4 regions of the Arthrobacter sp. P1_D4 genome follow, and region 2 is predicted to be linked to each of the others. Evidence: riboswitches for the same ligand, from Rfam matches in the RefSeq annotation. Region 2 holds a riboswitch; each other region holds the start of a gene.

What was found. A riboswitch is a leader RNA that binds a small molecule or an ion and turns the genes downstream of it on or off. The one in region 2 is predicted to bind thiamine pyrophosphate.
Region 1: another riboswitch for thiamine pyrophosphate. It lies ahead of AC1D0A_RS04625 (bifunctional hydroxymethylpyrimidine kinase/phosphomethylpyrimidine kinase); the one in region 2 lies ahead of thiO (glycine oxidase ThiO).
Region 3: another riboswitch for thiamine pyrophosphate. It lies ahead of thiC (phosphomethylpyrimidine synthase ThiC); the one in region 2 lies ahead of thiO (glycine oxidase ThiO).
Region 4: another riboswitch for thiamine pyrophosphate. It lies ahead of AC1D0A_RS12285 (ECF transporter S component); the one in region 2 lies ahead of thiO (glycine oxidase ThiO).

The regions. Positions count from the first base shown of each region.
Region 1 covers NZ_JBFUAU010000003.1:75,700-80,854, forward strand. The annotation lists gene AC1D0A_RS04620 (Rne/Rng family ribonuclease) at 1-2,601, shown strand, start outside; TPP riboswitch at 2,750-2,847, shown strand; gene AC1D0A_RS04625 (bifunctional hydroxymethylpyrimidine kinase/phosphomethylpyrimidine kinase) at 2,830-4,512, shown strand; gene rplU (50S ribosomal protein L21) at 4,915-5,155, shown strand, end outside.
Region 2 covers NZ_JBFUAU010000009.1:293,380-298,534, forward strand. The annotation lists gene AC1D0A_RS11480 (RNB domain-containing ribonuclease) at 1-1,201, opposite strand, end outside; gene AC1D0A_RS11485 (ferritin-like fold-containing protein) at 1,240-1,914, shown strand; gene thiE (thiamine phosphate synthase) at 1,952-2,650, opposite strand; TPP riboswitch at 2,677-2,797, shown strand; gene thiO (glycine oxidase ThiO) at 2,791-4,101, shown strand; gene thiS (sulfur carrier protein ThiS) at 4,098-4,334, shown strand; gene AC1D0A_RS11505 (thiazole synthase) at 4,379-5,155, shown strand, end outside.
Region 3 covers NZ_JBFUAU010000012.1:77,588-82,742, reverse strand. The annotation lists gene AC1D0A_RS13275 (hypothetical protein) at 27-464, opposite strand; gene AC1D0A_RS13270 (VOC family protein) at 1,035-1,910, opposite strand; gene AC1D0A_RS13265 (amidohydrolase family protein) at 1,984-3,090, opposite strand; TPP riboswitch at 3,167-3,274, shown strand; gene thiC (phosphomethylpyrimidine synthase ThiC) at 3,270-5,120, shown strand; gene AC1D0A_RS13255 (alpha/beta fold hydrolase) at 5,117-5,155, opposite strand, start outside.
Region 4 covers NZ_JBFUAU010000011.1:79,665-84,819, forward strand. The annotation lists gene AC1D0A_RS12255 (Na+/H+ antiporter subunit D) at 1-112, shown strand, start outside; gene AC1D0A_RS12260 (Na+/H+ antiporter subunit E) at 109-654, shown strand; gene AC1D0A_RS12265 (MrpF/PhaF family protein) at 651-929, shown strand; gene mnhG (monovalent cation/H(+) antiporter subunit G) at 961-1,308, shown strand; gene AC1D0A_RS12275 (DUF4235 domain-containing protein) at 1,400-1,663, opposite strand; gene AC1D0A_RS12280 (heme-degrading domain-containing protein) at 1,703-2,248, opposite strand; TPP riboswitch at 2,436-2,579, shown strand; gene AC1D0A_RS12285 (ECF transporter S component) at 2,646-3,293, shown strand; gene AC1D0A_RS12290 (ABC transporter ATP-binding protein) at 3,322-4,989, shown strand; gene AC1D0A_RS12295 (energy-coupling factor transporter transmembrane component T family protein) at 4,986-5,155, shown strand, end outside.

The sequences.
Region 1 (5,155 bases), on a different contig from region 2:
TTCATGGAACCGGGTGCCCTCACTTCCGTCATCTTCCAGGCCCCGGACCTGAGCACTGTGGTGCGTCCGGCCCCCGTTGCCGCCGCAGCAGCTGAGCCCGAGGACGAGGAAGGCGACGAGGACGAGGACGCCGGCAATCGCCGTCGGCGCCGCAGCCGCGGCCGGCGCGGCCGCACCCGCACCTCTGCCGAGTCCGACACCGAGTCGGAAGGCACCGAAGAAGAGGGCGACGAAGGCTCCGAGGTAATCCTCGAAGACGGTGTGACCTCCCGCCGCCGCCGCCGCCGTCGCCGTGGAGACCAGGACCTGGAGCTGACCGGCGGGGAAGGCGACGATCCGCCCAACACGGTGACCCGCGTCCGTGCGCCGCGGGCCATGGCCGAGGCGCCGGTGAACAACCGCGTCACATCCGTCAAGGGCTCCACCCGCCTGGAAGCCAAGAAGCAGCGCCGCCGCGAATCCCGCGACACCGGCCGCCGCCGTACCGTCATCACCGAGGCCGAGTTCCTGGCCCGCCGCGAGTCCGTGGACCGCCAGATGATCGTCCGCCAGCGCGACGACAGAATCCAGATCGGTGTCCTTGAGGACGGCGTCCTGGCCGAGCACTTCGTGTCCAAGACCCAGCAGGACTCCCTGATCGGCAACGTCTACCTGGGCAAGGTCCAGAACGTGCTGCCCTCCATGGAAGCCGCTTTCGTGGACATCGGCCGCGGCCGCAACGCCGTGCTCTACGCCGGTGAAGTGAACTGGGAGTCCGTCAACCTCGAGGGCAAGCAGCGCCGCATCGAGAACGCGCTGAAGTCCGGCGACTCCGTGCTGGTCCAGGTCACCAAGGACCCGGTCGGCCACAAGGGCGCCCGTCTCACCAGCCAGATATCACTGCCCGGCCGGTACCTCGTGTACGTGCCCGGCGGTTCCATGACCGGCATCTCCCGCAAGCTGCCCGACGTCGAACGCAACCGCCTCAAGCGGATCCTCAAGGACCGCCTGCCCGAGGACGCGGGCGTCATTGTCCGCACCGCGGCCGAGGGAGCTTCCGAGGAAGAGCTGACGCACGACATCAACCGCCTCCGCGCGCAGTGGGAAGGCATCGAGAGCCAGTCGACGTCCACCAAGATCCTCGCCCCCGAGCTGCTCTATGGCGAACCTGACCTGACCATTAAGGTGGTCCGGGACGTCTTCAACGAGGACTTCTCCAAGCTGATCGTCTCCGGCGAGGAAGCCTGGGACACCATCGAGGCCTACGTCACCTACGTCGCACCGGACCTCGTGGGCCGGCTCGAGAAGTGGACCAAGGACACGGACATCTTCGCGGCCTGGCGCATCGACGAGCAGATCCACAAGGCCTTGGACCGGAAGGTCTTCCTGCCTTCGGGCGGTTCGCTCGTGATCGACCGCACCGAAGCCATGACCGTGGTCGACGTCAACACCGGCAAATTCACCGGCTCCGGCGGCAACCTTGAGGAAACCGTCACCAAGAATAACCTGGAAGCGGCTGAGGAAGTCGTCCGGCAGCTGCGCCTGCGCGACATTGGCGGCATCATCGTGATCGACTTCATCGACATGGTGCTCGAATCCAACCGCGACCTCGTGCTGCGCCGCATGGTGGAGTGCCTGGGCCGGGACCGGACCAAGCACCAGGTGGCCGAGGTGACCTCGCTGGGCCTCGTGCAGATGACCCGCAAGCGGATGGGCACCGGGCTGCTGGAAGTCTTCGGCGAACAGTGCGAAACATGTGCGGGCCGCGGCATCGTCACCCACGACGAGCCGGTGGAGCACCGCCGCGCCAACACGGTCGCCGCGGAGCACTATGTGCCGCGCACCGAGGCGCAGCCTGCTGCCCGACCGGAACGCAAGAGCCGTCGCCGCGGCAGGGGAGGCCAGGGCGGAGAGACCGCGCCGGCCGCACCCGCGCCCGTCCACGCCGAACCCACCGAGGCCGAACGCCACGCCAAGGCCGAGGCCACCCGGGCAGCGCTGGCCAACATCGCTGCCGCAGCGCATGCCGCGCACCTGCACGACGGGGAGGCAGCCGCAGCCAGCGACGCCGGGGCCCGCCAGGCCGCTGTCGACGCCGTCACGCAGCTCGCAGCCGCCGACGAGGCAGCCGGCCGCCCCGCAACGGTGCTGACGTTTGGCGGCGAGCAGGTGGCCCTGCCCTTCGTCGAGCACGCGGAGGACGCGCCGTCACCGGCCCTGACCCTGGACCTGCTGACCGAGGCTTTCGCAAACCTGGGCGAAGCAGAGGCCGGCAAGCCGGACCAGGCCGCCGGCCTGGCGGCCGGTCAGGCAGCGGCTGTTGCCGCACCGGAAGCCACGGCGCCCGAGGCGCCGGCGGCCGTCCGCGCTGCGGAGGCGCCGGCGTCACGCACAGCTGACACCACGACGCTGCGCGGCCGCCGCGCACGCCGCAACCGGAGTGCCAGCCGCGCCCAGGGCGCAGCCAACGAAACCTCCGTGGAGCACCGAGAGGCAACCCGGCCGGCCGCGGCCGGATCGGTCCACGAGGCCAAGGCTCCCGCTGCGGCCAGGCCTGCGTCCCTCCCGGCCGGCAACGAGCCGATCATCCTCGGCGTCGGCGTGCCGGCGTCGGAGCTGTAGTCCTCCGCGACTGACCACGTCCCCGTCCGGTCATTATTTCGACTGGTCGGGTTGCGGGTCCGGGTCGGGGCAGACGTAACATACGTCCGCCCAGGCCCGGGCCCGCTCGTGCGTTAACGGGTCCGCAGGGTGGCAGCGGCTAGGCTGGAACACTGACACGGGGTGCCGGGCATCGGGCCGGCTGAGATCCAGACCCGTTGAACCTGTCCGGTTAGCACCGGCGAAGGGATGTCTGCCTTGTCCGCGAGACCGAATCCGTCCGAGTTCCTCCCGCTCAATTTTCTGCACAGCGAGTCTCTGCCGGCCCCGCCGCGCATTCCCCGTGTGCTGGCCATCGCCGGCTCCGATCCCTCCGGCGGGGCCGGAATCCAGGCCGACCTGAAGAGCATCGCGGCGAACGGCGGCTACGGCATGGCCGCCATCACCGCCCTGACAGCGCAGAACACCCAGGGCGTGCGCGCCGTCCACGTTCCCCCGGCGGCGTTCCTCACGGCGCAGCTGGACGCCATCAGCGACGACATCGGCATCGACGCCGTCAAGATCGGCATGCTCGGTGACGCCGCCGTGATCGAAGCCGTCCGCGTCTGGCTGGAAAAGGTGCGCCCCGCCGTCGTGGTCCTGGACCCGGTGATGGTCGCCACCAGCGGGGACCGGCTCCTGCAGGAATCCGCCGAGGCCGCCCTGCAGGGCCTCCTGCCGCTGGCGGACCTCATCACGCCCAACCTCGCCGAACTCGCCATCCTGCTCAAGGAGCCCGTCGTGGCCGACTGGTCCGAGGCCCTGGCGCAGGGCAAGCGGCTGGCCGCCCTGACCGGCACCACTGTCCTGGTTAAGGGCGGACACCTCCAGGGCGGCGGGCCGGGGGGCGGGCATGCCCACGGCGCCGGCGCCGACGGCCACGCCGCCGGCAACGGCGACACGGACGGCTGCCCGGACGCACTGGTCAACACCGGCGGCCTGCTCGGCCAGGAAACGGTGGTGGTGCCGGGGGAGCGGATCGCGACGCGCAACAGCCACGGCACCGGCTGCTCCCTGTCCTCGGCTATGGCCACCGTGCAGGCCCGGGTGGGGGACTGGGAAGCGGCGCTGCGCGAAGTCAAACCGTGGCTGCTGGGCGCGCTCCGAGAAGCCTCGGCCCTGGACGTCGGCACCGGCAACGGCCCGGTCCACCACTTCCACCACCTCCAGCACCTCCAGGGCGGGCAGGCCCTCAAAGACGGCCAGCGCGGCCAGCACCGCCCGGCCGGGCACGGTCCGGCGGCGGGGGAGTTCGCCGCAGCCCTGCGCGCAGGAGCCGCGGGCGATCTTGAGGCGATCTACGCCCTGGACTTCGTCCGCGGACTGGCCGACGGCACCTTGCCCGAGCACGAGTTCGCGTACTACCTCGCCCAGGACGCCATCTACCTCAACGGCTACTCCCGGGTCCTGGCCCGGGCCGCGGCGATTGCCCCCACCGAGGCCGAGCAGTTGTTCTGGGCCCGTTCGGCGCAGACCTGCCTGGAAGTCGAATCCGAGCTGCACCGGTCCTGGCTTAGCGCCCGCCCCACGGCCTCCACCCTGGGCCCGGTCACGAAAGCGTATGTGGACCACCTGCTGGCCGCCTCGGTCTCCGGCAGCTATGGCGTCCTCGTGGCGGCGGCGCTGCCCTGCTTCTGGCTCTACGCCGAGGTCGGTTCCACGCTGCACCGGGAGTTCCTGGCCGGCGGCGCCCCCGGGGAGCACCCCTACGCCGGCTGGCTGCGGACCTACGCCGACGAGGACTTCGCCGCCGCGACCAGGCAGGCCATCGCGTACACGGACACGGCGGCCGGGCGGGCATCGGAGAGCGAGCGGGAGGCCATGGCCCTGGCCTTCCGGCAGTCATCGCGCTACGAAGTGGACTTCTTCGACGCGCCGCGGCTGTACGCCTGACGCGAGCTGGTCCGGACTACCGGTACGATGGTGGGGCACGGTTCCGGAAGTCGTTGCGGCAACACAGCTCAGGATGGTCAAGATCCCGGCCAAGAACATTGGCGGGGACTTTGCATCAAGACACTGTGGCGCCTATCACGGACTACCCGCCGGAACCAGCCTCATTTGCGGCCGAAGGCAAAATTAGCGTATTCTAGATCTTCGGTGCTTACGCCAACACTTGGGTTATGACCCTGAGAACAGTCCACTTGGAATTCCAAATGGATTTGTTCCGGGGGTAGCTCATGGGTTCCCCCGGGGAATCCACCGGCGTTGAGGCACAGCGTGAGCCGGTCCAAACAATTTGGCCCCTGGTTCCGCACGCAAATCTAGTAATAAACGTCGAGAGAAGTGAGTTCCCCAGTGGTGTACGCGATTGTCCGCGCAGGCGGCCGCCAAGAGAAGGTTTCCGTTGGAGACTTCGTTACCCTGAACCGCGTCCCCGGTGGAGCCGGCAGCACCTTTGAGTTGCCCGCACTGCTCCTGGTGGACGGTGACAAAGTCACGTCTGCTGCTGCGGACCTGGCCAAGGTAACGGTTACGGCTGAGATCCTCGAAGACCTCCGTGGTCCGAAGATCGTCATCCAGAAGTTCAAGAACAAGA
Region 2 (5,155 bases):
GCTCCAGTTTCGCGGCCAATTGGTCCGAGGTGCCCATGATGGCAGGGAGGGACGGCAGCGCCTCCCTGGCCCAGGCAGGAACCTCGGTGCCGTTGCTCAGGGCCTCGCAGATCACCAGCACGAAGCGGTCGACCAGCCGCCGCAACGGTGCCGTGGAATGGGCGTAGGCGGCGCCGATGGCGGACTGGACGGCGGCGTTGGGCACTGTGCCGTCGAAGGGTGTGTATCCGGCACCGCGGAAGAGCATCCCTGCTGAATGCACAATGGCCAGCTGCCGGGGGTCCGTCGGGTCAAGGGTCCGCAGGTACTCGCCGTAGCGCATTTCCCCGTCCCAGGGCTTGCCGAGGGCGTGGGTCTGCCGGTGGAAGTGGCGCAGTGACGCCTCGTCCGGGGCGGGCATGGTGCGCAGGATGCCGACTTTGCCCTGGAGCATGAGCGCCGCGGCGGCCATCCCGGTCATGAGTGAAATCTGGGCGTTCCAGTCCTCCACCGGCAGCGGCGGGGCCGCCACGATCCGGTAGCCGCCGTCGGGCAGTTGCTGGATCTCTTGTTCCGGCATGTTCAGGCTCGCGCCGCCGCGCAGGCGTTCCAGTTCCACCCGTTTGAGCCCTACTTCTTTCAGCAGCTGCAGCACGGGCGCCGCGGTGCCGGCGTCGAGCTCGGCCTGGACGCCTTTGTAGTTGAGCTTCGCGCGGCTGCGGACCTGTGCCCGGCGCACGAGGACCGAGGCGACCTCTGCCGCGGCGTCGAGTTCGAACTCCCAGACGAACGCCGCGCACAGCTGCCCGGCGAGCAGGCTGCCGGCGGCCTCGCTGATGATCTCCGGATGCAGCGGAATCCGGCCGTCCGGGGTGTAAAAGGTCTGGCCGCGGCGCCGGGTTTCGGCGTCGAGCGCCCCGCCCGGGGCGACAAAGGAGGGGACGTCGGCGATGGCGTAGAAGACCTTGTAGCCGCCGTCGCTCCGTTCGATAAAGAGGGCCTGGTCCAGGTCGGTGGACGACGCCGGATCGATGGTCACGAACTCGACATGCGTGAGGTCAAGGTCCGGGAGCTTGTGCTCGGCCACTGCTGCCTCCGCGTCGCGGAGCACAACTTCGGGGAACGGGCCGGGCAGTTCCAGCGTGGTGCGCAACGCCTTGAGGGCCCCGGCAAGCTGGTTCTGCTGCTCGTGGACACTGGGGGTCAGGCGATGATGGGACACGAAAATCAGGGTAGCCCGATTTCCGCTATTAGTCTTGGATGATGAGCGCAACTGCGGACGATCCTGCCCTCTACAACAGCTTCCTTGCCGAACTGCTGGGAGTCTTGGCGTACGGCGAGCTTTCCGCCTTCGAGCGGCTGTCCTCGAGTGCCCGGTACTCGCCCACGCTGCATGACCGTGCGGTGCTGGGCAGGATGGCCGTGGTCGAGTTCCAGCATTACGAACTCGTCCGGACCCGGCTCGAGCACATGGGCCTGGATACGGAGGCCGCCATGCTGCCGTTCCAGCCCTCGGTGGACCACTTCCACGAACGCACGCGCCCGTCGGACTGGTACGAGGCCCTCATGAAGGCCTACGTGATCGACACGGTCGCCGCGGACTTTTACGGCGTCGTAGGCCGGTACGTCGACGCCGCGACCCGTGAGTTAATCGGACAGGTCCGCTCCACCGGTGAGTCCACGGCCGTGCTGCAGGCGCGCCTCAAGGCGGCCCTGGCCGATGACCCCCGGCTGGCGTCGCGCCTGGCGTTGTGGGCCAGGCGCCTGCTGGGGGAGGTACTGAACCACGCCCAGCGTGTCAGCGCTGAGCACGCGTTCCTCGGCGGACTGTCGGGGCTGGACGACGCCGGCGCCCGGGCGCTGGTCAACGGCCTGGCGGCCGAACTCGCAGCGAATCACGCGCGCCGGATGACGGAGCTGGGTCTCGCCGGATAGTTTCAGTGCCGGCCGGCATTACGGGCTGGGGACCTGCTTAGGATGCGGCGGCGTCCAACGCCGCCAGCAAGGCTCCGGCGGCGTGGGCCGGATCAGCGGCCTCGGTAATCGCCCGGACCACAACGATCCGCCGGGCACCGGCATCGACTACCTGCTCCACGTTACTGAGGTCGATCCCGCCGATCGCAAACCACGGCAGCACGCTTTCGTTGACCCTGCCGGTTCCCTCCGCGTCCGCCCCGCCGATCGCCTGGGCGGCGTAGCGCACCAGATCGAGGCCGACGGCGGCGCGTCCGGGCTTGGTGGGCGTCGCCCACACGGGGCCCACACAGAAATAATCGAGCCCTCTGCGGCCGGGCGCGGCAGCGATGGCGGCGTCCACCTGCTTCGGGCTGTGGGTGGACAGGCCGATCACGGCATCCTTGCCGAGAAAGCCGCGGGCGGCGTCGAGCGAAATGTCCTTCTGGCCGACATGGAACACCGGAGCTCCGGACAGGGAGGCGATGTCCGCCCGGTCATTGACGGCCCACAGCCGCCCGTGGCGCTGCGCCGCGGTGTGCAGGACCTCCAGCAGTTCCAGCTCCTCGGAGGCCTCGAGCGACTTGTCGCGCAACTGGATGATGTCCACGCCGCCGGCGAAGGCGGCGTCCACGAAGTCCGCGAAGTCGCCGCGGTCCCTGCGGGCGTCGGTGCAGAGATAGAGGCGGGCGGTGGTGTGGAGAGGGTCCTGGCTCATGGGACCAGCCTAGTTCCTCTAAACTGGGCGCATACCGCGGGAGCCCGCAGCAGCCATATCGCCGCTGCCCGGCTGAGAGGGCGTCAGAGCCGACCGCTTGACCTGATCCGGCTAGTACCGGCGTAGGGAAGGAATTTTTCATGGGCACACGAGCAGGCCGTGCAGCCGGAGCCGCAAATGACGCCGCCGCCCAGGTTTGTGACACAGGGCCCGGTACCGCAGAGGGAATCATCGCGGGGGATACGAGTGCCGACGTGGCCGTGATCGGTGGCGGGGTGATCGGCCATGGCATCGCGTTCGAGGCCATGCGCTCGGGCCGATCCGTGGTCCTGATCGATGATGCTCCCGGCAGCGGAGCCAGCTGGGCCGCCGCCGGCATGCTGGCCCCCGTGAGTGAACTGCACTACCAGGAGGAGCAGCTCCTGGAACTGATGCTTGAGGCCTCCCGGTTGTGGCCAGGATTCGCTGCGGCTCTCGACGCCGGTGCCGCCGGCGCGGATTCCCCGGCGGGTACCGGCTACTTAACGACGCCGACCCTGGCGGTGGGGGCCGACGCGGCGGACCGGCGCGCGCTCGCGGACTTGAGGGAAGTCCAGCAGGCATGCGGCCTGGCCGTGGAGCCACTGACAGTGCGCGAGGCGCGCACCCGGGAGCCCCTGCTGAGTCCCGGCATCTCGTGTGCCTTCGACATCCCGGCCGACCACCAGGTGGACCCCCGCCTGCTGATCACCCGGCTCGCCGGCGTACTCGGTGCGGAAGGCGGCAGCTTCGTCCGGCGGCGCGCGGCGGGCCTGCTGTGGCAGGACGGACAGGTGGCGGGTGTGCGGTTGGCCGGCGGCGGTTCCGTGCGGGCTGCGGAGACCGTGGTGGCCAACGGGCTCGGCGCCGCCGCGCTCGAGGAGCTTCCGGCCGGGCTGGCGCTGCCGCTGCGGCCCGTCTACGGCGACATCCTCCGGCTTCGCGTGCCTCCGCATCTGCAGCCGCTGCTCACGGCCACCGTGCGGGGCATGGTGCGCGGCATCCCGGTGTACATCGTCCCCCGCCAGGACGGCACAGTGGTGATCGGGGCCACCCAGCGGGAGGATGGACCGTCGGATCCGCACGCGGTTTCCGCCGGCGGTATTTACCAGCTGCTGCGGGATGCCCAGCAGCTGGTGCCTGCGGTCGCCGAGCTGGAGCTTTTAGAAGCCACGGCGCGGGCGCGGCCCGGCACTCCGGACAATGCCCCGCTGCTGGGGCGGGTCGCACGAGCGGACGGCGGGGACGTCCCGGGACTCATCATCGCCACAGGATTCTTCCGGCACGGCGTCCTGCTGACCCCCCCCGCCGCCGCCGTGTGCCGGCAACTCATGGACTTCACGCCGGACCCGCGCTGGGGCGGGTTCCGCCCGGACCGTTTTTCCCGCATCCCGGTTACGTCCGGGGACAGCCCCAAGAAGGAAGCAGCATGAACATCCGACTTAACGGAACGGAGCAGAGCGTCGCCGACGGCGCCTCCGTCTCCACACTCGTCACCCAGCTTACGGGCCGGAGCATCGGCCCCGACGGCCGCGCCGCCGACGGGCGGAAGCTCGGTGTCGCCGTCGCCCGCAACGCCGAAGTGGTGCCGCGCAGCCAGTGGCACGCCACGGCCCTCGCCGACGGCGACGACGTCGAACTCGTCACGGCAGTCCAGGGAGGATGACCAGCATGAACGAGACGACATTCGCAGGAACACATGTTGTCCCCATGACCGGTGCGGTGGCCGATCCGTTCGTGGTCGACGGCGTAAGGCTCGGCTCCCGCCTCATCATGGGAACCGGCGGTGCCCCGAGCCTGGACGGGCTCGGGGCGGCGCTGGTGGCGTCCGGGACGGAGCTGACCACGGTGGCGATGCGCCGCTATTCGCCAGCGGAGACGGGCTCGCTGTTCCAGCTGCTCGAGGACCATCAGATCCGGGTGCTGCCGAACACGGCAGGCTGCTTCACCGCCAAGGACGCCGTCCTGACCGCCGAACTTGCGCGGGAGGCCCTGGAAACGGACTGGGTCAAGCTCGAAGTCATTGCCGACGAGCACACACTGCTGCCGGACGCCGTCGAACTCGTGGACGCAACCGAACAGCTCGTGGCCCGAGGCTTCAAGGTCTTCGCCTACACGAACGACGACCCCGTGCTTGCCCTCCGGCTCGAAAACCTCGGCGCGACGGCCGTGATGCCGCTGGGCGCCCCGATCGGCACCGGACTGGGCATCCTGAACCCGCACAACATCGAGCTGATCGTCTCGCGCGCGTCCGTGCCCGTGGTGCTGGATGCCGGGATCGGCACGGCCTCGGACGCTGCCCTGGCGATGGAACTCGGCTGCGACGCTGTGCTGTTGGCTACGGCGGTGACCCGTGCGCAGAATCCGGTGCTCATGGGCGAGGCCTTCAAACATGCCGTCATCGCCGGCAGGCTAGCGAAAGCGGCCGGCAGGATCCCGCGGCGGGAACACGCACTGGCGTCCTCGGCAATGGAAGGCCGGGCCGAG
Region 3 (5,155 bases), on a different contig from region 2:
GGCCTGGAAGCGGCCTCGAGGGCCGGTCAGGACGTCCAGACGAAGAGGCCGGACCTGGTGGCGGGGTCGACGCCGGCGGCGAGCTCGGCAATCCGGCGCACGTAGTCCCGGGCCTCGTCCGGACCGAAGGGCATGTCCTCCTCGGCGGCCCAGTTGGCGGCGACATCCTCCAGGACGTCACCCTCCCCTTCGGTTTCATAGCTGAGCAGTTCCGCCAGCGTGCGGACCATTGCCGCCGGGACGCCGAGCAGCGAGTCGCTGGCCACGTCGACCATGGCCAGTTCATAATCCGCGCCCGGGGCGTGCACGGCGACGCCGGCAAGGTCCCCCAGCCGCTCCACCTCGAAGTCGCTGATCTCCGGGATGCGGACGGCGCCCGGGGCGGCCGGACTGCCGTCTTCCAGTGCGCCGGCGCGCTCGAGGGCTTCTTCGTGGGTGGACACAAAGAGTTCGGTGAATCCCATGCAGCTGGTCCTTAGGGTTCGGCGGTCCGCAGACCGCTGTTTTCGACGTCGCTTCAGCCTAGCCGCTTCAGCACGGCCCAGCCCCGCCCGCTGGACATGCCCTCCCCTAACCCTGAGCACTGGACATATGGCATCTATGTCCATTCGAGACTGCGAGCAATGGACATGCCCCTCGCTGGCCCGGGGAACCCGACCCCGCCCGTGGACACGCCCTCCCCCGACCGCGAGCACTGGACATGTGGCAACTATGTCTATTCCCGGCTGCGAGCAATGGACATGTTCCAGTGTCCTGCTGGCGAAGTGTGGACATGTCCTTCGCTGGCCCCGGGGGAACCTTGCCCACTCCGGCGAAGGTCGCTGGCCATGCCCCGTCCTGACAGCAACCAATGAACATATGGCGTCTATGTCTATTCCCGGCTGTGGGCAATGGACATGCTCCGATGTCCCGCCTGGGAACAGTGGCCATGTCCCTCGCTGGCCCGGGGAACCCAACCAAGGCCCGCCGGCGAAGAGTGGACATGTCCTGTGCGCGCTGGACATGCCCAGCGACCAGCTTGCCGGGCAGAACTTCTAGCGCACGGCGACGCGGATCCGATTGCGCCACGGGTCCTCGAAGCGCAGCTCGGCGCCGGTGTGGTGGGATTCGACGCCGGCAGCCTTGAGCCGGTCGGCCAGGGCCGCGACGTCGTCGCCGGAGGGCACTTCGATGAGGACCTCGCCCAGGCCCAGCGTGTCGCGCCGGGGGCCCGCGCCGCGGCTGTTCCATACGTTCATGGCCATGTGGTGGTGGTATCCGCCAGCCGAGACGAACAGCGCCTGGCCGTGCCAGCCCGCGGTCTTCTCGAAGCCGAGCGTGCCGACATAGAACTCATGCGCCGACTGGACGTCGCCGACCTGCAGGTGGACGTGCCCGACGCCGGCGGCGGCCTGGCGCTGGCCGGCCACGGACTCCTCGGTCAGGTATTGCTGCAGGTAGCGCTGCGGCGGCAGGGCGAGACTGTCCATGACGACGTTCTTGCCCTCCCAGGACCACGCCGCCCGCGGCCGGTCCCAGTACAGCTCGATGCCGTTGCCTTCGGGGTCGTTGAAGTAGAACGCCTCGCTGACGAGGTGGTCCGCGCTGCCGGTGAAGGACTGGGGCTCGTACTGGGCCGCGGTGGCGATGGTGGCCGCCAGGGAGTGCTGGTCCTCGAAGAGGAGGGCGGTGTGGAAGAGCCCGGCCTCGCCGCGGGAAGGTAGAAACAGGTCCGGGGCAGGCGCCAGATGCACCAGCGGCTTCTGCTGGCGCCCAAGGTAGAGCCCGCCGTCCTGTTCGGCCACAGTCTCCAGGCCGAGGGCGCGCTGGTAGTAGTCGGTCATGAGCTTCATGTCGCCGACCTTGAGCATCACGGTGCCCATGGTGAGTTCGGCAGGAAGGAGGTCCTGGGTGCTGGCTTCTGCGATCATGGCAACGCTCCGTGGATTTGTTAGCCGCCGGCCTTCGGCGACTCTATAAAACTAAATTACTTGAAGCTTCAATTTATTCCTCATGGCCGCTTGGCTCCCGGTCTACCGGCAGCCCACGCAGCACGATATGCCGGATCCGGCGGAGCGTGGCCGGATTGCTCCGCGGATCTTCGGCCGTGACGAGGACATCAGCGCTTGCCCCTTCACCGATGGACTCCGCGCCGAGCCAGGTCCGCGCGGACCAGCTCGCGGCGTTGAGGGCGGCAGCGGCGGAAAGGCCGGCGGCGTGCAGGGCCTGGATCTCGTCCACGATCCTGCCATGGCTGATCACGCTGCCGGCGTCGGTACCGGCATAGATCGCCAGCCCGGCCTCGTGGGCTTCGAGGATCCGCTCCGCCCGGCGCTCCCACAGCGAGCGCATGTGGGCTGCGTAGCGGGGGAACTTGGCGGCCGCCCGGGCGGCGATGTCCGGGAACGTGGCGATGTTGATCAGGGTGGGCACGATCGGAACACCCTGTTCGAGGAAGCGCGGCAGGTGCCGCGGCAGCAGCCCGGTGGCGTGCTCGATGCAGTCGATCCCGGCGTCGAGCATGTCATCGAGGGTGTCTTCGGCGAAGCAGTGTGCGGTGACGCGGGCCCCCTCATCGTGGGCGGCCCGGACGGCGTCCTTGACCGTCCGGGCGGGAAAACTGGCGGCGAGATCGCCGGCGTCGCGGTCGATCCAGTCCCCCACGAGCTTGACCCAGCCGTCGCCCGCGCGGGCCTGCTTCCGCACGGCCTCGACGAGATCCTCCGGCTCGACCTCGACGGCCAGGCCCGGCAGGTAGCGCCGGGTCCTCGCGAGGTGCCGGCCCGAGCGGATGATTCGGGGAAGGTCCACGCGTTGCTGGAGCCAGCGTGTGTCGTGGACGGCGCCGGCGTCGCGGACCAGGAGCGTCCCGGCGTTGCGGTCCGCCAGGGCCTGGGATTCCGCGGTGTCCTCGGTAACGTCCCCGCCCGGGCCCAGGCCGATGTGGCAGTGTGCGTCCACGAGGCCGGGCATGACCCAGCCGTCCAGCACGAGCTCCGGCGCGGCCGCGGGCCGGCGAAAGGTCAGCCGGCCATCTACCGACCACAACCCGTAGCGGACCTGGTCCGCCGCCGTGAGGATGGGCCCGCTGAACTCGATGATGCTGGTCATGGCCTAAAGCCTAGCCCTCTGGCTCCGCCGTCCGCGTCACACTCGACGGCCGGCCGGAGGTGCGTGGTAGCTTCGTCTACGACCACACGGGTGCCCCTGCAGGGGCTGAGATCGGGCTGACGCAGCCCGCGACCGTTGAACCTGTCCGGGTAATGCCGGCGAAGGAAGTGAGTATTTCCGTGAACTCCCAAGTGACACAGCACAGCCCTGCCCACAATGAGTCAGCCCCCACTGGGCTAGCCCAGCACGGGTCTGCCGCAAGCCAGCCTCTGGCCCCCACACAGTCGCTGAAGTCCCACTCGCTGGCCTTCAGCACGGACCCGGAGCACGGCATCCGCGTGCCGGTGACCGAGATCGCCCTGGAACCCTCCCCGGGCGGCGTCCGGAACCCGCCGTTCCGGGTCTACCGCACTGCCGGCCCGGGCAGCGATCCGGTCCGCGGGCTGGAGCCGTTCCGCACCCCCTGGATTGAGGACAGGGCGGACACCGAACCCTACGCCGGCCGCGAACGCGAGCTGCTCGACGACGGCAAATCGGCGGTGCGCCGCGGTGCCGCGTCGGCCGAGTGGCGGGGCGGCCGGCCGGTGCCGCGCCGGGCCGTTGAGGGCAGGACCGTCACGCAGATGCGCTACGCCCGGGACGGTGTCATCACCCAGGAAATGCGGTTCGTCGCGCTGCGCGAGAACTGCGATGTGGAGCTGGTGCGCAGCGAGGTGGCCGCGGGCCGCGCGATCATTCCCAACAACGTCAACCATCCCGAATCCGAGCCGATGATCATCGGCAAGGCGTTCCTGGTGAAAATCAACGCCAATATCGGGAACTCCGCCGTGACCAGCTCCATCGCCGAGGAGGTCGACAAACTCCAGTGGGCCACGCAGTGGGGCGCGGACACCGTCATGGACCTCTCCACCGGGGACGACATCCACACCACGCGCGAGTGGATCATCCGCAACTCCCCCGTCCCCATCGGAACGGTCCCGATCTACCAGGCACTGGAGAAGGTCAACGGTGAGGCGAACGCCCTGACCTGGGAGATCTTCCGGGACACCGTGATCGAACAGTGCGAGCAGGGCGTGGACTACATGACCATCCACGCCGGCGTGCTGCTGCGGTATGTGCCGCTGACGGCCAACCGGGTCACCGGCATCGTGTCCCGCGGCGGTTCCATCATGGCCGGCTGGTGCCTGGCGCACCACCGGGAGAACTTCCTGTACACCCACTTCGACGAGCTGTGCGAGATCTTCGCACGCTACGACGTCGCCTTTTCCCTGGGCGACGGGCTGCGGCCCGGCGCGACGGCGGATGCCAACGACGCGGCACAGTTCGCCGAACTGGACACCCTGGCCGAGCTCACGCAGCGGGCCTGGGACTTCGACGTGCAGGTCATGGTGGAGGGCCCCGGGCACGTGCCCTTCCACCTCGTCCGGGAAAACGTGGAGCGCCAGCAGGAACTCTGCAAGGGCGCCCCGTTTTACACACTCGGGCCGCTCGTCACGGACATAGCACCGGGCTATGACCACATCACCTCGGCGATCGGCGCCACCGAGATCGCCCGCTATGGCACCGCGATGCTCTGCTACGTCACGCCCAAGGAACACCTCGGGCTGCCGAACAAGGACGATGTGAAGACGGGCGTGATCACTTACAAGATCGCGGCCCATGCCGCGGACCTCGCCAAGGGCCACCCCGGCGCGCACGAACGCGACGATGCCCTGTCCAAGGCAAGGTTCGAGTTCCGCTGGCGGGACCAGTTCGCGCTGTCCCTGGACCCGGTCACGGCCGAGGCTTTCCACGATGAGACGCTTCCCGCGGAGCCGGCCAAGACAGCCCACTTCTGCTCGATGTGCGGTCCGAAGTTCTGCTCCATGCGGATCAGCCAGGACATCCGGGACGAATACGGTTCAGCTGATTCGCAGGCGGCCCTGGCGCAGATGGCGGCCGGAATGCGGGCGAAGAGCAACGAGTTCCGCGCCTCGGGCGGCAAGGTCTACCTGCCGCAGCCCTCGGTGGGAGGACGCGCAGCTTCCTAGGAGGCCCGGGCGTGCTGGTGCCGGCTGACTTCGGC
Region 4 (5,155 bases), on a different contig from region 2:
GATGCTGGACCGGACCTCCTATATCCAGGCCGTGCTCGGCCCGGACGCGCCCGTGCCGCCGGTGCCTCCGTCGCTCCATCCGGCGCAGGTCCGGGAGGGCGGCGGGAAATGAACCGGAAAAGAATCTCGCTGCGCCAGGAACTGCCGCTGCTGGTCTGGCTCGTCTTTGTCTGGGGCGCGCTCTGGCAGAACTTCAGCCCGGGCAATCTCCTCTTCGGCGCCCTCATCGCGGTGCTCGTGGCGCGCATTTTCTATCTGCCCCCGGTGGAACTCGGCGGCCGCTTCAACGTGCTCCGCGCCGTGCCGTTCGCCCTCATCTTCCTCGGAAAAGTCGTCGCGGCAAGCTTCCAGGTCCTGTACCTGGCCGTGGTCCGCGGCCCCAACGTGGTCAGCGCGGTCGTAGCCGTGCCGCTCCGCAGCCATTCGGACCTCCTGGTCACGGCCACCGGGCACGTGATCTCGCTGATTCCAGGGTCCCTCGTGGTGGAGGTGGACAGGTCGACGTCCACGCTCTACATCCACGGCATCAACGTCCGCAATACCGAGGACGCGGCCAAGCTGCGCAAAGAGGTCCGGGACACCGAGGCCGGGCTGATCCGGATCATGGGGACCAAAGCCGAACTTTCCGCCCTGACACTGGAGACTGCCGCATGATGCAGACCGTCCTGACGGTGACCGCCGTCGTACTGTCCCTGGCCGCCGCGGGGGCGATCGTCCGGATCGCGCGGGGGCCCTCGCTGCTGGACCGGGTTCTGGCCGCCGACGTGCTGCTGGCCATCTTCGGCGCGGCCCTGTGCATCGACATGGCCGCCAACCGGCACCTGAACAACCTGATGCTGCTCGTTGCGATTTCCCTGATCGGCTTCGTCGGCTCGGTCACCGTGGCCCGGTTCGTGGCCGACAGGCGGGAGGGCGTCCGTGAATCCTGACACAGTGATCGACGCCGTCTCCGCCGTGTTCATGGTGACCGGAGCCCTGATGTCCCTCGCGGCCGCCATCGGGCTGCTGCGCTTCCCGGACCTCATGAGCAGGATGCACGCGGCCACCAAACCGCAGGTGCTCGGCCTGTTCCTGCTGCTGGCGGCCCTCGGCCTGCAGATGCGCACCTGGTCGGTGTGGCCCGTCCTGCTGGTGGCCTGGCTCTTCCAACTGCTCACCGTCCCCGTGTCCGCCCACATGGTGGGCCGGGCCGGCTACCGGACCAAGCACCTGCACCCGGAGCTGCTGAGCTCCGACGAACTCGAGGCGGTAGTCCAGAAGGCCGCCCAGCAGGCGGCCACGCACGGAGCGGACGGCGACGACCGCTGAGCCCCCGACCGGGCCCGGCGGACCCGGCCGGCACGTCGACGGACGCGGCCGGGGCCTTCGACTGCCGCGGCGGGCGCCGCGGCAGGTCGGGTCAGACGACGTCCTGGGTCTTGGCGAAGCGGGTGATCGCGCGCTGGGTGCCGCGGTTGGCGAGCACCTGGATGATGGCGCTGACCGATGCGGAGATCAGGGCGAACGTCAGGGCCGAGCGCAGGGTGGTGGGGACGTCGTCCTCCTGGCCCTTGGGCGGTTTGTTGCCCGTGGACTTTTCCCACAAGGTGTCCACCAGCTTGGTGCCGGCAAAGCCGGCCAGGAGGCTGACGCCGGTGCCGAGCAGCTTGATGAGGATGTTCATTCTTCGGTCTCCTTGGGACGGGAACGGTTTTCCCCTAGCCTAGCGTTCCGGGGTGAGGACCATCCGCAGGGCCTCGACCACGAGTTCGTGATCCGCCTTCTGGGGCAGGCCGGAGACGGTGACGACGGCGACGGCGCCCGTGCCGCGCACGTAAATGGGGAACGCCCCGCCGTGGGCGGCGAACTCCGACTGATCCCACCAGGCGTTGTCCTCGATCCTTCCGCCGGCGGCGCGGGCCCGGAGGCCCACCAGCAGGGACGGGACCTCGTACCGCATGGCGGTGCGCTTCTTGGCGTTGATCCAGCGCTCATTGTCCGGTGTGGCGCCGTTCAGTGCGGCGTGGAAGAGCACCTGCTCGCCTTTGGTGATGTCGACGGCGATCGGCAGCGAGCGTTGCCTGCCCAGCTCGACAAGGAGGAGCCCGAGGTCCAGGGCGTCATCCTTGCTGAACGACGCGAACTGGAGCGCCTCTATCTCGGCCAGCACGCGGCCGATGAGCGCCGCCAGGGAGCCGTGCGGCTGCGGCTCACTGGAGTCGGGATCGTATTCCCCGGAGGGATCTTGGGTGACCGGTGTGTGCGACAAAATATTCCAGCTTTCCGGTGGGTGACGAGGCCGCCCGCTGGCGGGTCCGGGGGTCCGGCACGACGACTCTACCAAGAGGGTTTTCCGGGCCGCCGGGACTGCCGCCGTCCGCTCCGCGATTGTGACGGCACACCACTGAAAACCCGGCCGTTCGGGTGTAAACTAAGCCAGCCCACAAGGGCGAAAATAATTACGACAGGGGAGCGCCGCCGTCGGGCATCGCCGGAACAATCCGGGGAAACCTTTGGTGGGCGCTGAGAGTGCGGACAGCCGCAGACCCTCGAACCTGATCCGGTTAGTACCGGCGCAAGGGAGTCGAGTTCTCAGGGTGCGCGGAGGGCGGCGGAAGCCGAGACCGGCCGGCGCACCCTCCCCTCCTGTTCCTCAGGAGGACGACATGACAGATATTTCAGCACAGCATGGTTCCGCCAGCCGTTCATCCGCCCGGCGCAACTACAGCTGGCGCGTGGTGGACATTGTGGTGGCCGCGTTGATCGCCGTTGCCGGCGGCGTCATTTTCTGGGCCTGGTCCCAGGGCGCGAACCTGATCTCGACTCCGGTCAACGCGGTCTACCCGCCGTTGAGCGGACTCTACGCCGGCGGCTGGATGATCCCGGCGGTGCTGGGCATGCTCATCATCCGCAAGCCGGGCGCCGCGCTCTTCTGCGAAACCGTCGCGGCCACCGGCGAGCTCATCATGGGTTCGCAGTACGGCACCACGGTGCTGATCTCCGGCATCCTGCAGGGCCTCGGCGCCGAACTGGTCTTCGCGGCCTTCCTCTACAGGAAGTTCAACCTGCCCGTCTCCGTGCTGGCCGGCGCCGGCGCGGGCCTCTTCTGCGGCTTGAACGATTCCTTCCTGCCGTGGGGCTGGAACATCGCCTACGAAGCCGGCGACAAGCTCGCCTACATCCTCTTCACCACGATCTCCGGCGCAGTGATTGCCGGCGGACTGGCCTGGCTCGCCACCCGCGGCCTGGCGAAGACCGGAGTGCTGGGCTCCTTTGCCTCCCGCAAGGCCGCCACGGAGCCCGTCTTTTCCTGAGCCCCGTCGCTGAATCCTGCAGAGAATCATGAGATCTTCACCGGGCGTCCGGCCGGCCGCCGTCACGGCCCGCGGCTGGGGCTGGCGGCATGCCGGACGGACCAGGCCCGCGGTCAGCGGCCTTGACCTGGACATCCGGCCGGGGGAGCGCGTGCTCCTGCTGGGGCCCTCCGGCGCCGGCAAGTCGACGCTGCTCCACGCCCTGGCCGGCGTGCTGGGCGACGGCGCCTCCGGCGACCCCGGCGGCTCCGGCGCCTCCGGCGACCCCGGCGACGCCGAGAACACAGACGAGACCGGCAGCCTCCTGATCGACGGCGCCGCGCCACGGGCGCAGCGCGGCCGCGCCGGGCTGGTGCAGCAGGACCCGGAAACGCAGGTGGTGCTCTCCCGCCTCGGCGACGACGTCGCCTTCGGGGCGGAGAACCTCGCCGTCCCGGCGGCGGAGATCTGGCCGCGCGTGCGCGAGGCCCTCGACGACGTCGGGCTGGGACGGCTGCCGCTGGACCACCCGACGGCGGCCCTCTCCGGCGGACAAAAGCAACGGCTCGCGCTCGCCGGGATCCTCGCGATGCGGCCAGGGCTGCTGCTGCTCGACGAGCCGACCGCCAACCTCGACCCCGCGGGCGTCCTGGAGGTCCGCGACGCCGTGGGCCGCTGCCTGGACAAGACGGGCGCCACTCTGGTGGTTGTGGAGCACCGGGTGGGGGTCTGGAAAGACCTGGTGGATAGGATCGTGGTGCTGCAGCCAGGGTCCGCCACGGACTCGGCGGTCTTGATTGACGGACCGCCGGACCGGGTCCTGGCCGAGGCGCGGGATATGCTCATCGGTGCCGGCGTCTGGGTGCCGGGCTACGTCCCGGCGACGCGGATGCGGACACCGGCGCGGGGCGCGGGACAGACTCTGCTCACGGCCGACGCGCTCGCGGTGTCCCGCGAACGGCCGCGGCGGGCCGGGCTGCGCGACGGCTTCCGCACCATCGCGCCGCGTCCGGTCCAGTCCGGGCTCTCCGTCCGGGTCCGCGCCGGCGAGGCGCTGACCATCACCGGCCAGAACGGCACGGGAAAGTCCACCCTGGCGCTGACACTGGCCGGTCTCCTGCGGCCCGTCGCGGGAACAGTCTCGGCCACGGCGGAGCTGAGCAGTCCCGCCACCGGTCACTCCAGTGGTCGCTCCAGTGGCCGCGTACGCGACAGCGCCGGACCCGATCCCTACCGGTGGAAGGCCCAGCAGCTGATCGCCAGGATCGGAACCGTCTTCCAGGAACCCGAGCACCAGTTCGTCACCGGCAAGGTCCTCGACGAGCTCATGTTCGGGCCGCGCCACCTCGGCTACGGCGAAGACCGCGTGGACGAACTGCTGGAGCGGCTGCGGCTGACGGAGCTTGTGGACGCCAACCCCTACACGCTCTCCGGCGGCGAGAAGCGGCGCCTTTCGGTAGCCACTGTGCTGGCGGCGCACCCCCAGGTGCTGGTCCTGGACGAGCCCACCTTCGGCCAGGATGCCAATACCTGGGCCGAACTCGCCTCGTTCCTCTCCGAGCTCCTCGACGCCGGCACCGCCGTCGTGTCCGTGACGCACGACGCCGAATTCAGCGCCGTCCTCGGTGGCGCCGAACTCCGCCTCCGGCCACGGGAAACCGGAGCCGCGGACGCTCCCGGCCCGGATCTTCAGCTGCCGGAGGGGGCCTCGCCATGAGGGACGCACTGAGCCTGCGCGGCAACCATGCGCTGCTGACCCGAGCCAACCCGCTCGCCAAGTTCACGGCGGTCACCCTGATCACCCTGGTCCTGGCGCTCTCCATTGACTGGGTGTCGGCGTCGGTGGCGCTGGCGTTCGAACTGCTGCTCCTGCCGCTGGCGGG